4 regions of the Porticoccus hydrocarbonoclasticus MCTG13d genome follow, and region 3 is predicted to be linked to each of the others. Evidence: predicted binding sites of a transcription regulator. Region 3 holds the regulator's gene; each other region holds the start of a gene.
The links. Region 3 encodes sigma-54, which starts transcription at its own class of promoters, with help from an activator protein. Its sites were predicted from a motif close to TGGCACANNNNTTGCNNT; they were not measured.
Positions count from the first base shown of each region.

Region 1: the regulator sigma-54 is predicted to act here: its motif matches at 1,722-1,739, upstream of U740_RS08520 (CmpA/NrtA family ABC transporter substrate-binding protein).
Region 2: the regulator sigma-54 is predicted to act here: its motif matches at 1,735-1,752, upstream of flgA (flagellar basal body P-ring formation chaperone FlgA).
Region 4: the regulator sigma-54 is predicted to act here: its motif matches at 1,338-1,355, upstream of U740_RS08535 (alginate export family protein).

Region 1 is NZ_JQMM01000001.1:1,782,825-1,785,949, reverse strand. It holds gene U740_RS08530 (ANTAR domain-containing response regulator) at 1-360, shown strand, start outside; gene U740_RS08525 (CmpA/NrtA family ABC transporter substrate-binding protein) at 363-1,586, shown strand; gene U740_RS08520 (CmpA/NrtA family ABC transporter substrate-binding protein) at 1,961-3,125, shown strand, end outside.
Region 2 is NZ_JQMM01000001.1:1,440,176-1,443,300, reverse strand. It holds gene flgE (flagellar hook protein FlgE) at 1-39, opposite strand, end outside; gene U740_RS06870 (flagellar hook assembly protein FlgD) at 82-756, opposite strand; gene flgC (flagellar basal body rod protein FlgC) at 783-1,196, opposite strand; gene flgB (flagellar basal body rod protein FlgB) at 1,199-1,582, opposite strand; gene flgA (flagellar basal body P-ring formation chaperone FlgA) at 1,785-2,495, shown strand; gene flgM (flagellar biosynthesis anti-sigma factor FlgM) at 2,589-2,888, shown strand; gene U740_RS11835 (flagella synthesis protein FlgN) at 2,913-3,125, shown strand, end outside.
Region 3 is NZ_JQMM01000001.1:885,358-888,482, forward strand. It holds gene ptsN (PTS IIA-like nitrogen regulatory protein PtsN) at 1-199, opposite strand, end outside; gene hpf (ribosome hibernation-promoting factor, HPF/YfiA family) at 205-492, opposite strand; gene U740_RS04260 (RNA polymerase factor sigma-54) at 513-1,964, opposite strand; gene lptB (LPS export ABC transporter ATP-binding protein) at 2,089-2,814, opposite strand; gene lptA (lipopolysaccharide transport periplasmic protein LptA) at 2,815-3,125, opposite strand, start outside.
Region 4 is NZ_JQMM01000001.1:1,786,294-1,789,418, forward strand. It holds gene U740_RS08535 (alginate export family protein) at 22-1,230, opposite strand; gene U740_RS08540 (EF-hand domain-containing protein) at 1,638-1,967, opposite strand; gene pepF (oligoendopeptidase F) at 2,084-3,125, opposite strand, start outside.

The sequences.
Region 1 (3,125 bases), 900 kb from region 3:
GTCATGTTTTCCCATGAAGAAGATCCCGCTTTTATCGAACAGGCCGTGGACGCCGGAGTGACCGCCTACCTGATGGATGAACTGAACCCGGACCGCGTCAAACCGGTTATTGATCTGGCCATTGCCCAGTTCAAGTCCTACCAGTCACTGCGCAGAGCCCTGGATGACGCACGCACCAAGCTTGCCAGCCAGTCTGTTATAGAAGAGGCGAAACAACTATTGATGGATCAACGCGGCATCAGCGAGGACAAGGCACATAAAACCTTGCGGACACTCTCGATGGACACCAACCAGAGTTTGCCCGAGGCGGCTCGGTCAGTGATTAATATTCTGGGAAAGCCCAGTCGCAGCGCGAGATAATCATGCAGACAACTACCCATAAATTACCAACCGGCGAACGGCAAAATCTTAATATCGGCTATATGCGACTGAGTGACAGCGCGCCGTTGATCATCGCCCAGGAACTTGGGCTTTTTGCCAAATACGGCCTGGATGTGACGCTTTGCAGGGAGGTCTCATGGGCCAATATCCGCGATAAACTGATTGCCGGCAATTTTGACGCCTGTCAGATGCTGGCACCCATGCCGCTGGTAACAACGCTGGGGGCTGCGGGGATACGCGCGCCGATTGTCACCGGGTTGGTGCTGTCGCTCAATGGTAACGGGATTACCCTGTCCCGCCCCCTATGGGAACAAATGCTCAACCAGTCGGAAACTCCATTGCTGGCCAATCAACCCCTGGCAAGTGCCAGAGCACTCAAAAAAGTATTGGATAAACTGCCCAGCAACCAGACAATTACCCTCGCCACTGTTCACTCTTTCTCCACACACACACAATTGCTTCGCATGTGCCTTGAGGCGGGCGGTATTGATCCGGATCGCGATGTCAGGGTCATCGTACTGCCACCGGAGCAGATGGTGGATAGCCTGGCTCAGGGCGTAATCGACGGTTTCTGTGCCGGTGAACCCTGGAACAGTATCGCGGTGGAATATGGTGTCGGTGTACTGGCTACCACGGGGTTCCATGTCTGGAACAATGCACCGGAAAAAGTATTGGGTGTCATGGAGGAATGGCATACCCGCAATCCCGCCACTCACCTCCGGTTGCGGTTGGCATTGATGGAGGCCTGTCAGTGGCTGGCCGACATGGCCAATCGTGAAGCCACTGTGCAAATGTTGACTCGCCGGGACTACCTGGACTTGCCCACCAACTATTTGCGGCCTTCACTGACCGGCAACCTGGTCTATGACCGCGGCTGTGCGGCTGAACATCACCCGAATTTCCACGTTTTTGCCAGTTACAATGCCGGCTTTCCATGGCGGTCTCAGGCGGAGTTTCTTCTCCATCACTGTGAGCCGCTGCTGGGCAAGGTTTTTGATCGCGACAAAATTGTGTCTATTACGCAACAATGTTTCCGGACGGATTTATACCGCGAAGCTGCCCGGTTGCTGGGTTACCCCACACCGGATCAGGATCACAAGAGTGAAGGATCTCACGCTGAACCCTATTGGTTTAATGATCAGATTAAATTGGGTAGCGATCTGATGGTATCTCCCCAGGTGCTGCAAAAAAATCGCAACGACTAACACTCCCCGCAACAACCAGGCCCGAGTTCACCTCTTGGTGCAACTCGATTGAAAAGCGCCCCATAATTGTGCCGCCGGGTCCGGCGGCCCCCTAACCGCTCATATCAACACCCTGTTTTTGCCGACTTTATTATTTGGCATATATTTTGTATATCTATTTGGTAAGACATCAATAACGCACCGGTTAATACCTGTCCAATGGTATTAAGGGCAATGAAGCCCCCTGCACATAAAACCTGCAGGTGGGCTTTTTTTATGCAAGTGACATTCATAGCTGAGGTACCCGTTAAATGAATAGCAATCTTCAAAACTCTCCGGTACAGAAAAGATTGAAAGTTTCACAATGGATCCTGTTGACCCTATCCTTTTTGGTCATGGCCAGCTGGGCACACGCTGAACTGGGGCCACCTGAAAAGGACGAGCTCAAGTTTGGCTTTATCAAGCTCACGGACATGGCACCTATCGCCATCGCCTACGAAAATGGCTATTTCGAGGATGAGGGGCTCTACGTCACCATCGAGGCACAGGCTAACTGGAAAGTACTGCTGGATGGGGTTATCGACGGCAAACTTGATGGCGCCCACATGCTCGCCGGTCAGCCCCTGGCGGCCACCATCGGCTTTGGCACCAAAGCCCACATCGTTACACCGTTCAGTATGGACCTCAACGGAAATGGTATTACCGTTTCCAATGCTGTCTGGGAGAAAATGAAAGCCCACGTACCGATGGCTGCCGGTAAACCGGTTCACCCGATCAAAGCCGACTATCTCAAGCCGGTGGTCGATCAGATGCGGGCGCAGGGCACACCATTTAAAATGGGCATGGTTTTCCCGGTCTCGACGCACAACTACGAGTTGCGCTACTGGCTGGCAGCCGGTGGTATTCACCCCGGCTTCTACGCACCACACAAGGGCGATACCAGCGGCAATATCAATGCCGAAGCCCTGCTCTCTGTCACACCTCCTCCCCAGATGCCCGCCACCCTTGAGGCTGGCACCATTCACGGCTACTGCGTCGGTGAGCCATGGAACCAGCAAGCGGTATTCATGGGCATCGGGGTTCCAGTCATCACGGATTATGAGATCTGGAAAAACAACCCGGAAAAAGTTTTTGGCATGACCAAGGAGTTTACCGAGAAGTACCCGAACACCACTGCCCGCCTGGTCAAGGCCATGCTGCGTGCCGCCAAGTGGCTGGATGAGAACAACAATGCCAACCGCCCGGAAGCCGTTGAAATTCTCTCCCGCTCGGAATACGTCGGCGCGGATTATGACGTCATTGCCAATAGCATGACGGGAACCTTTGAATACGAAAAGGGTGACAAACGCGACGTACCCGACTTCAACGTGTTCTTCCGTCATTTTGCCACCTACCCCTATTACTCCGATGCCGTCTGGTATTTAACCCAGATGCGCCGCTGGGGCCAGATTGCCGAGCCCAAAAGCGATGAGTGGTATTTCGAGACCGCCAGGAAAGTCTATCTCCCGGGCATCTATGCCACTGCTGCCAAAGCATTGATTGCAGAAGGACTCATGTCTG
Region 2 (3,125 bases), 550 kb from region 3:
TGCCGCCTTGATGCCCGATACTGCTGTATCAAATGCCATGTTTTATCTCCTGACCTTGCGTCACTGAATTTCCAGATTTATTTAATGAAAGCTTTTTACGGATGATGTCGAGACCTGGCTACCATCCGCCAGGTTTAGCAATACGCCACTACCGTCGCCGGCCACACTGACTGACTCGACCCGCTGGCGGGGATAAACCGACACGGCTTCGTTCTGACCATCTATCCATGCCTCCGCGCTCAAACGATAGCGGCCGGGCGCAACGGTATTCCCCTCAGCATCGGTTCCATCCCAGCTGACGTTCAGGTTACCCTGCTCAGTCGCACCGAAAGATCCGCTATAAATGAGCTCGCCACTCTGATCCTGGACATAGAGCTTCAAACTGGTGGCGTCCCCAGGCAGCGCAACCGTTGCGTTGAGCTCACCCCCCTCTTCCGCCAAGTAACCCATATTTGAGCTGGTGGATACTTCCTGTCCTACCAGGCCCGCTGCCTGCAGGGCCTGATTGGCATACAACACTGACGACAGGCCGCTAAACCCGCCCTGCAGGTCCTGAATACCCGACACAGTGCCAAACTGGGCAAGCTGACTGATAAATTCCAGATTATCCATGGGCTTGGTTGGGTCCTGATTCTCAAGCTGCGTAACCAGCAGCGTCATAAAATCTTCCTGTCCCAGTTCATTGGGATTATTCTTAATGGTTTCCCCTTGCACTGTGCTGGGGAAAAGCTCTGACAGACTGGCTACGCTACTCATAATCATTCCTTCCTGATGCTTATCGCTTAACGACCCAGACTCAAGGTCCTGAGGATGAGCTGTTTGGTTGTATTCATTGCCTCGACACTGCTTTGATAGGAGCGGGAGGCAGAAATCATATTTGCCATCTCTTCTACGATGTTCACATTAGGCATGTAGATAAAACCATTTTCGTCCGCCATCGGATGCGACGGCATGTATTCCTGACGGGCCGCAAGCTTGGATTCCACCATTCCGGAAACCCGTACACCAACTGCGTCACTACTGCCACTTACCGCATCGTAAGCAGAAGTAAAAACCGGGTATCTTGCCCGGTATGCAGTCTCTGCACTGCCACTCACCACGTCGGCATTTGCCATATTGCTCGAAATGGCGTTTAACCTGACACTCTGTGCGGAGAGGGCCGTACCGGAAATATCAAAGACATTAAACAGACTCATAGTCACTCTCCACGCAGTGTCTGCAATGTGGATTTGATTCGGGCACCAAGGAAATCAAGACTGGCCTGATAGCGAATCGCGTTCTCCATAAATGCCCCATGCTCACGATCTGTTTCAACCGTATTCCCGTCCAGTGACGGCTGAACAGGAACCCGGTACATCCCCTCTTCCTTATCGATACCGTTCACGGTCATGTGGGCTTTATTGGTTTGCAACAATTCGTAGTCCCCTGTGGCCCGACCAAGCGCAGCCTGAAAATCAATGTCTTTTGCCTTGTACCCAGGAGTATCCGCATTGGCCAGATTCGCGGAGATCATTTCTGTACGCTGCGAACGCAGCGCCAGGACCGACGGAGAGATACCAAAAACTTTGTCAATTACATTCATTTATTCAAACCTCTACCCTTTTCCTATACAGATTGCGTGCCAACATATTTAATTCTTTTATTTCAACGACTTAAATAAAATAACGGCAACACTGACAGCCGATCCATCGGCAACCCTTCACCCCGGCGGCAAAGTTTGCCGCCCATGACAACTGGCACGGTTAATGCTTAAACGAGGGGGAACTCATTATTTTCCAGAGCAAATGACAAAAATTTGGCGCTTCCAGTTGTTACCCTGCCTGCTACTGTCAGCTATCTGCCAGGGAGTTTTTTCAAATCAGGGTAATCAATCTTTGCAAAGCATCACGGATACCGTTGTTCTTGCCGGTAAAAGAAGAGCCCAGGCTCTCGGCTATGACAATGTGAAGGTCCAGGTTCGCCCTCTGGATGAACGACTAAGGTTGCCCGACTGCGAACAACCTCTGGATACCTTTATGCCACCGGGAGCCCCTTCCCTCGGTGCCGTTAATGTTGGTGTGCGCTGTGCGTCCAGCCAACCCTGGACAATTTATGTGCGCGCACATATCTCTGCCCAACGGGCAGTACCGGTGCTGGCAAGACCGTTGGCACGCAACACTATAATCAGTGAGGCCGATCTCACTGTTATTGACCAGCCCATCGATACGGCCATCAGTGGCGTTGTCTACGAAGTGGAGCAGATTATCGGGATGGAGCTAACGAGATCACTCGACGCTGGCTCCACAATAGGAGTCAATCAACTCAGACCCCCGAAAGTGATCAAACGGGGTCAACAGGTCACACTGGTCGCCGGGGCCGGTAATCTGCAGGTGCGAATGCAGGGCAAAGCCTTGGGAGACGCCACAGCTGGCGAACGTGTACGTGTAACAAACCTGAGCAGTAACCAGCAGGTGGAAGGTATTGCCAATTCCGACGGGACTGTAAGCGTGCCATAATAGCACCCAGTATGTGCACTAAAGTTTTTCTATTTTTTGCCGCTATGATTCAGGAGAGATGGCCTACCAGCTATGAAACCTATAGAGAGTGACATGAACATCAAACCCACCAGAGCTGACCTGAACCAGGGTTCGCAGCGAGCTGGCAGCACATCCGAAAAATCACGCACCGATTCCCGGGACGGCGCATCGTCCACAGGGCAAAACGATAGCGTCACACTGACCTCTGCAGCAACGGAAATGCTAAAGCTGGAAGCAAGCCTGTCCCAAATCCCTGACATTGACAGCCAGCAGGTCAATGCGATTAAAACGGCGATAGCCGATGGCCAGTATCAGATTGATACTGACAAAATTGTCAAAAAGCTGCTGCAAACCGAGCGGGACCTTTTATAACTTATGGATCACGGGTTATAGCTTATGGATCACGAGCCGGAAAAGAATTTCGCCAACTTGCTGGTTTCAGAGCTAAACCAATTGTCTTTATTGCTTGATGTTCTGACAAGAGAAACCGAAGCGCTCCTCTCAACCGATATTAGTGAGATCGAGGCTCTTACCGGGGAGAAAAACCGGTTGTTGGACTCCCAGCGCCATGCAACCCATGCCCGGGAACAATTCATGCAGAAAATGACT
Region 3 (3,125 bases):
GGGGGATGGCAACACCTTCTCCTATCCCGGTGCTGCCCAATCGCTCTCTTGCCAGCAGGCTCTGGTAAAGGTCGTCTGCGTTAACCCCTTCCATGCGTTCTGTCAGGAAGACGGAAAGGTTTTCCAGTACCCTTTTTTTGCTACCGCCCTCGGCGCTGGCAACGGTGTTTTCAGGGGTGAGTACATCAATCAGTTTCATGAGTGTTATCTACCGCGGTTCTTTTCCTTGTGCTTGATCAACTGTCGGTCCAGCTTGTCGGTCAGCATGTCGATAGCGGCATAAAGATCTTCATGCTCGGAATCGGCAAAGAATTCACCGCCGCTGACATGGACTGTTGCTTCAGCTTTCTGGATCAATTTGTCAACTGAGAGAATCACATTCGTGCTGGTGATGCCGTCGTGGTGACGCTCCAGTTTGGATAATTTGGTAGTGACATAGTCTTTGATCGGATCAGTGATATCGAGATGATGTCCGCTGATGTTCAATTGCATGCGGTTCTCCTTAATGGGTGTTAGGTGTTGGGGTTGTAGCGTTTTCTTTCGCTGGAAGAGGGGATACCCATCCCCTCGCGGTATTTGGCAACAGTGCGTCGGGCAACCTGAATACCCATCTCCTGAAGCAGTGCTGTCAGTTTGTTGTCACTGAGGGGCTTGCCCGGATTTTCAGCGCTTACCATTTTTTTCAGCATAGCGCGAATGGCAGTTGATGAACACTCCCCGCCAGCGTCGGTCGAGACGTGGCTGGAGAAGAAATACTTGAGTTCAAAAACACCCTGCGGTGTGTCGATGTACTTTTGGGTGGTCACCCTCGAAATAGTGGATTCGTGCAGTTCCAGTCGTTCGGCAATATCTGCCAGCACCATGGGCTTCATCGCCACGGGTCCCTGTTCCAGAAAGCCCTGTTGTAATTCAATGATGCAGCTGGTGACGCGCATCAGGGTGTCATTGCGGCTTTCCATGCTGCGCAGAAACCATTTGGCCTCCTGGAGGTGATTCTTGAGGAAGGTGTTGTCCTGACTGGAATCGGCTCTGCGAATCAACTGGGCGTACTGTTGATTGATACTCAGGCGAGGGGTGATGTCCTCATTGAGGGAAACTTTCCAGTGATTATCGACTTTGGTGACCCGAACATCGGGTACCACGTACTCGATATCATCGTTTCGAATGGCGTCACCGGGGTTGGGAGACAACGTCTGGATTAGCAGGATGGCACCCTCGAGTATCTCGTGGGACAGACCGGTGATTTTTTCCATTTGTCGAAAATTGCGCTGTCCAACCAGTTCCAGGTGGTCGGTGACGAGCTGGATGGCCTCGTTAATCAGCGGTGTATCCGGAGAGAACTGGTTCAGCTGGATCAGAAGACATTCGGCGAGGCTGGTGGCTGCAACACCAGGTGGGTCAAACTGCTGAATGCGGTGCACTACAGCGAGCACTTCATCCAGCTCAATTTCGTCGTCCAGCGCGGCCCAGATTTCTTCAACCGGTGCCGTCAGCATGCCCCGGCTATCAATTGAATCGATGATTATTTCACCGATCAGGTAATCCTTGGGAGACATCGGCGTCAGATTAAGTTGCCAGATCAGGTGGTCCTGAAGCGACTCTGTGACGTTGTGAACGCTGTCAAAGTCCCGTGTGTCCGCACCGGTGTTTCTAATGGTGGTACTGGGTTGGTAAATATCGTCCCAATTAGCGTCGACTGGCAGGTCAGTGGGTATTTTACTGTCCCATTCACTGCTGTTGAGATCACGGGTTGCACTGTCGATATCTTCATTTTTCCCGGTGGCCGTTTCTGCGGCCAGGTTCTCGGATTCTTCGGCAAGCTCAAGCAGTGGGTTATCGTAGAGGTTCTGCTGGATTTCCTGGTGCAAGTCGAGAGAGGATAATTGCAACAGGCGGATGGCCTGCTGTAGCTGAGGGGTCATCGTCAGCTGCTGGCCGATTTTCAGTTGCAAGCTGGCTTTCATGTTATGACTGCGTATAGAGAGTTGTTACGAAAATGTTCACACGGAAAGTGTAGTCTGCCTCCGGGGGGAGAGACAAGCAAAATGTGTGCCGCTTTGCACAATCGCTGCGCGGTGGTACGTCCCATCAAAGCATAAAGTCTTCGCCGAGATAGATATCCCGTACCTGCTGGTTGGCGACAATATCGGTGGCCTGTCCCTCGGCAATAACCTGTCCTTCACCAACGATATAAGCATGTTCGCAGATATCGAGTGTCTCGCGTACGTTGTGGTCTGTGATCAGGACACCAATACCTATATCGCGTAAATGACGGATGATCTGTTTGATATCGTTGACTGAAATCGGGTCGACCCCGGCAAAGGGTTCGTCCAGAAGAATAAAGGCTGGCTCAATGGCCAGTGCGCGAGCAATTTCCACTCTGCGACGCTCTCCTCCCGAGAGACTCATGCCAAGGGTGTTGCGGATATGGCTGATATGGAACTCCTGGAGCAGCTGTTCCAGCTTTTTCGCTCGCTGTTGTTTGTCGAGATCTTTTCTGGTTTCCAGGATCGCCAGAATATTATTCTCCACGGTCATCTTGCGAAAAATGGAGGCCTCTTGCGGGAGATAGCCAAGCCCTTTTCGAGCCCTGCCGTGCATGGACAGAGAAGTGATGTCTTCATTATCGATATGAACAGAACCGCCATCTTGATGAACCAGCCCGACAATCATGTAAAAGCAGGTGGTTTTGCCAGCACCGTTAGGCCCGAGCAATCCCACGATCGCACCGCTTTCGACGGTGAGGGAGACATCGCGAATCACCGGCCTTCTTTTATAGCTTTTGATCAGGTTTGACGCTTTAAGGATAGCCATTTAGTTTGCATCCTTTTGCTTGTTGGGTGGAATGACCATTTGGATTCGCTGGCGGGGATTGTCGCCACTGCTCGCCTTGACTACCTCTGCCTTCAGGTCATAGTTGATTTTTTCACCGGTGATAACGGTGCCATTTTGCTCAACGCTGGCATTTTTCAGTAGATCAATACGGTCGCTGGCCAGATGGTATTCAATAGTGTCACCCTTGGCGTACATCATGTTGTCGTTGGGGTTCGGTTGTTGTTGGTAGCGGGCAGGCTTTCCCACGCAGACAATTCGAACGACCTGGTTGTTTGCCGTGTAGACGGTGA
Region 4 (3,125 bases), 900 kb from region 3:
TGCCACGGTGATGTTCCGGGATCAGAACTTCACATTGACTGAAAACCAGATTTTGTCAGTGTCCTGAGAGAACTCATCGGCATCGTATTTGGCGTACTTCAGCTCGACGCCGACATATTTGTTGATCGGGTAGCTTGCCACGGCATTATATTCCTCGCCATAGTCGGCGCTGCCCTCGTCGGCGGAATAATCGTGGTAGAAAAAGGCCAGATTGGTTTTGCCAATGCTGCCGGTCATTTTGAAGTAAATGTCCTCGATACCATCGGCAGGTGTGACCAGAAACTGATCCGCCCATCCCTGAAACTTGTGCAGGGTGGCGAGGGGCGTGCTGAAGGCTTTCATCCCGTCATCACTGCCGAGTAATTCATAACCGATGCCCAGACCGACGCCTTTGATCTTTGTACCGATTTCGGCCATGTAGTAGTCGGCGTCGTAATCAATTGGCCCATCGGCATAATCGGTCTGGCTGGCGGCACTGGCTGCCAGAGTGACGGGTCCAACGGCACCGCTGTACTCAATACCATAGGTTTGTGATGAATTGGCTGCTGCATTGTCGAAATCCAGCAGATAGGCAAAGGCGGCCAGCTTGTGACCTTCAATTGGCGAAAATGACAGGTAGAGTGCGTGAGAGTCAGAGTCGTAGCGACGCGGTTGTGCACCACCGGTATCGGGTCCAAAAATTCGGTTTACATCCCAGATATAGCTGTAATCCAGTGTGACTGGCCCGATGGGCAATTGCACTCGTACTGAGTCATAGGTCTGTTCGTTCTGGCGCCAGCCCACGCCGCCGATAAACCGCTGGCCGGAATGGAGAATGCGTTGGCGACCAGCTGTACCGGTAAAGCCATCTTGTTGATACTTGAGATAGACCTGATTGATATCGGTACCATCCGGATCGGCAACAATGGGATATTCACCGACTTTCCCGTTGGAGGGTGTCGCGTAGTTTTCGCCGCCAATATGGCTTACGTCATCGACTTCCAGTAAGCCGGAAAAGCCATGATAGCTGGCCGAAGTCCAGGTTATGCGGGACTTTAGTGTGGATGCATTGGCATTTTTCTCGGCATTTTCATCATCCACATGCTCAAATCGATAACGAAAAGTAAAACTGGTATCACTCTTGGTGAATATTTCTGAAAGACTGGTGGCCTCTTCGGCATTTACCATCAGAAAAGGATGGAGGCCAAACAGTAATGCAAAAGCTGAAAGTCGAAAAGATCTCGGTTTCATGTGAAATTCCTCGAGTTTGTTTTCCCCAAAACAAAAATAAAAAAGCCCGTACGCAGGATGGTGCGTACGGGCTTCATTACCCAGTAGGATGTAGTGTCAAAAAGTTATAAGCATAACGCGTGCCATATATCGAATAATGGCTATTTCAGTTGTTATGGGTGGCCTGTAGGGCGTCGGGCGGGGAGTTTTTGTTTGAATTTGGTGCGATAAAGATGCGGGTGCGGAGTAATTTGGGGCAAGAAGCAGCCTCTGATCTTTGGTGCTTGTCCGATAGCAACAGCGGAGAATTTGGCGGGATGATACATGTACCCATGGTTGCCATGGGTGAGGCATGGCCGAGTTAACAATGATGGGCTATAAAACAACCCCGGCTATCTGATAACCGGGGTTATCGGGCACTGGCAATCCTATTTATCGGTTTTGTTGCAATGCAGGCGACGTTTTTCCTTCCATTCTGCTTTCATTCGCGTCCTGGCTTCCATAGCTTCGGTTTTGCTCACCAGTCCATTGCCATCGGCATCCATTGCGTTGAAGTGGGCCATGCGTTCTTCCATTTTTTTCCGGAGGCCCGCTTCATGCTCTGCTCTTGATATATTGCCGTCCTGGTCAGTATCCATTTTTTGAAACATGGAACCGGTATAACTTTTCCTGGTATCGGACTGATCGGATTTTATTGTTGTCTCGGCGAAGCTGGATGTGGCGAGAACAATGCCCGCCAGTAATACTAGTCGTCGCATGGTATTTCCTCATTGGTGATTAAAGACGTGATGCTTTTAACGCCAGCATAAGGATTCGGTTGACCTGCGGGCTGTATAAATTTCGAAGAAAGGGTTTCGTCGATACAACAGTATGCTCATGGGGACGTGTTCTTTGTATCCTGCCGGTCGAGAATATGCTCAACCTCGTCCATCAACCGGGTCATTCGTTGAATCATGGGACGATACGTGGCTGGATCGGCCAGATCCACTCCCGAATTTCTGAGTAGCTTGTAGGGGTAGTCAGACCCGCCCGCCTGGAGAAGGGCAAGGTATTGTTGTCGTGCGTCTTCGTCACCGGTTGTAATGCGATCAGCCAGATTGTAGGCGGCAACCATGGAGGTCGCATACTGGTATACCGAAAAGTTGCGGTAGAAATGTGGAATGGAGGCCCACTCCACCGTATAGGGTTCACTAACTTGCATGATACCCATGCTGTGGCCGGCATGACGTTTCTGGATAGACCCATACAACGTATTCAATTTATCGCCCGACAGATTGCCGCCGCTCTCAATCTGCTCATGGATAGCCAGTTCGAATTCGGCAAACTGGGCCTGTCGAAAAAAAGCACTTCGCAGAAGATTCAGTTCGCGAAACAGGTAAAACAGTTTTTCATCGTCACTTGATGCGTTGTCACGTAGATAATCAAAAAGCAGTAGTTCATTAACCGTCGAGGGGATTTCCGAAATAAAACTGGAATAGGCCGACTTGCTGAAGGGTTGATGACTGTTGGCCATCAGGGAGTGTATGGCGTGCCCCCATTCGTGAGCGTAAGTGCTGACAGAGTCAAAAGTACCCTCAAAATTCAACATCAGGAAAGGGTGGACATCATAAGCGGCACCCATCACATAAGCTCCCTTGCGCTTGCCTGGTGCGGGATAGGCATGTAGCCAGTGTTGTGTCAGCGCCTTCCTGAGGGCTTCACCATAATTCCTGCCCAGGGGCTTGAGCGCGGCCTGTGTCAGGGTGGCGGCCTCCTCCAGTGTAAATTCTCGGGGCAGAGTGACCACGGGTGTGTATAGGTCGTAGTAACGGGATTCCCCGAGGCCGAGTATTCGTTGACGCAGCCCAAGCAGGCGGTGGAGAGATGTGAGGTGCTCATTGGCGGTCGACAACAGTGTCCGGTAAACCGCTTCAGGG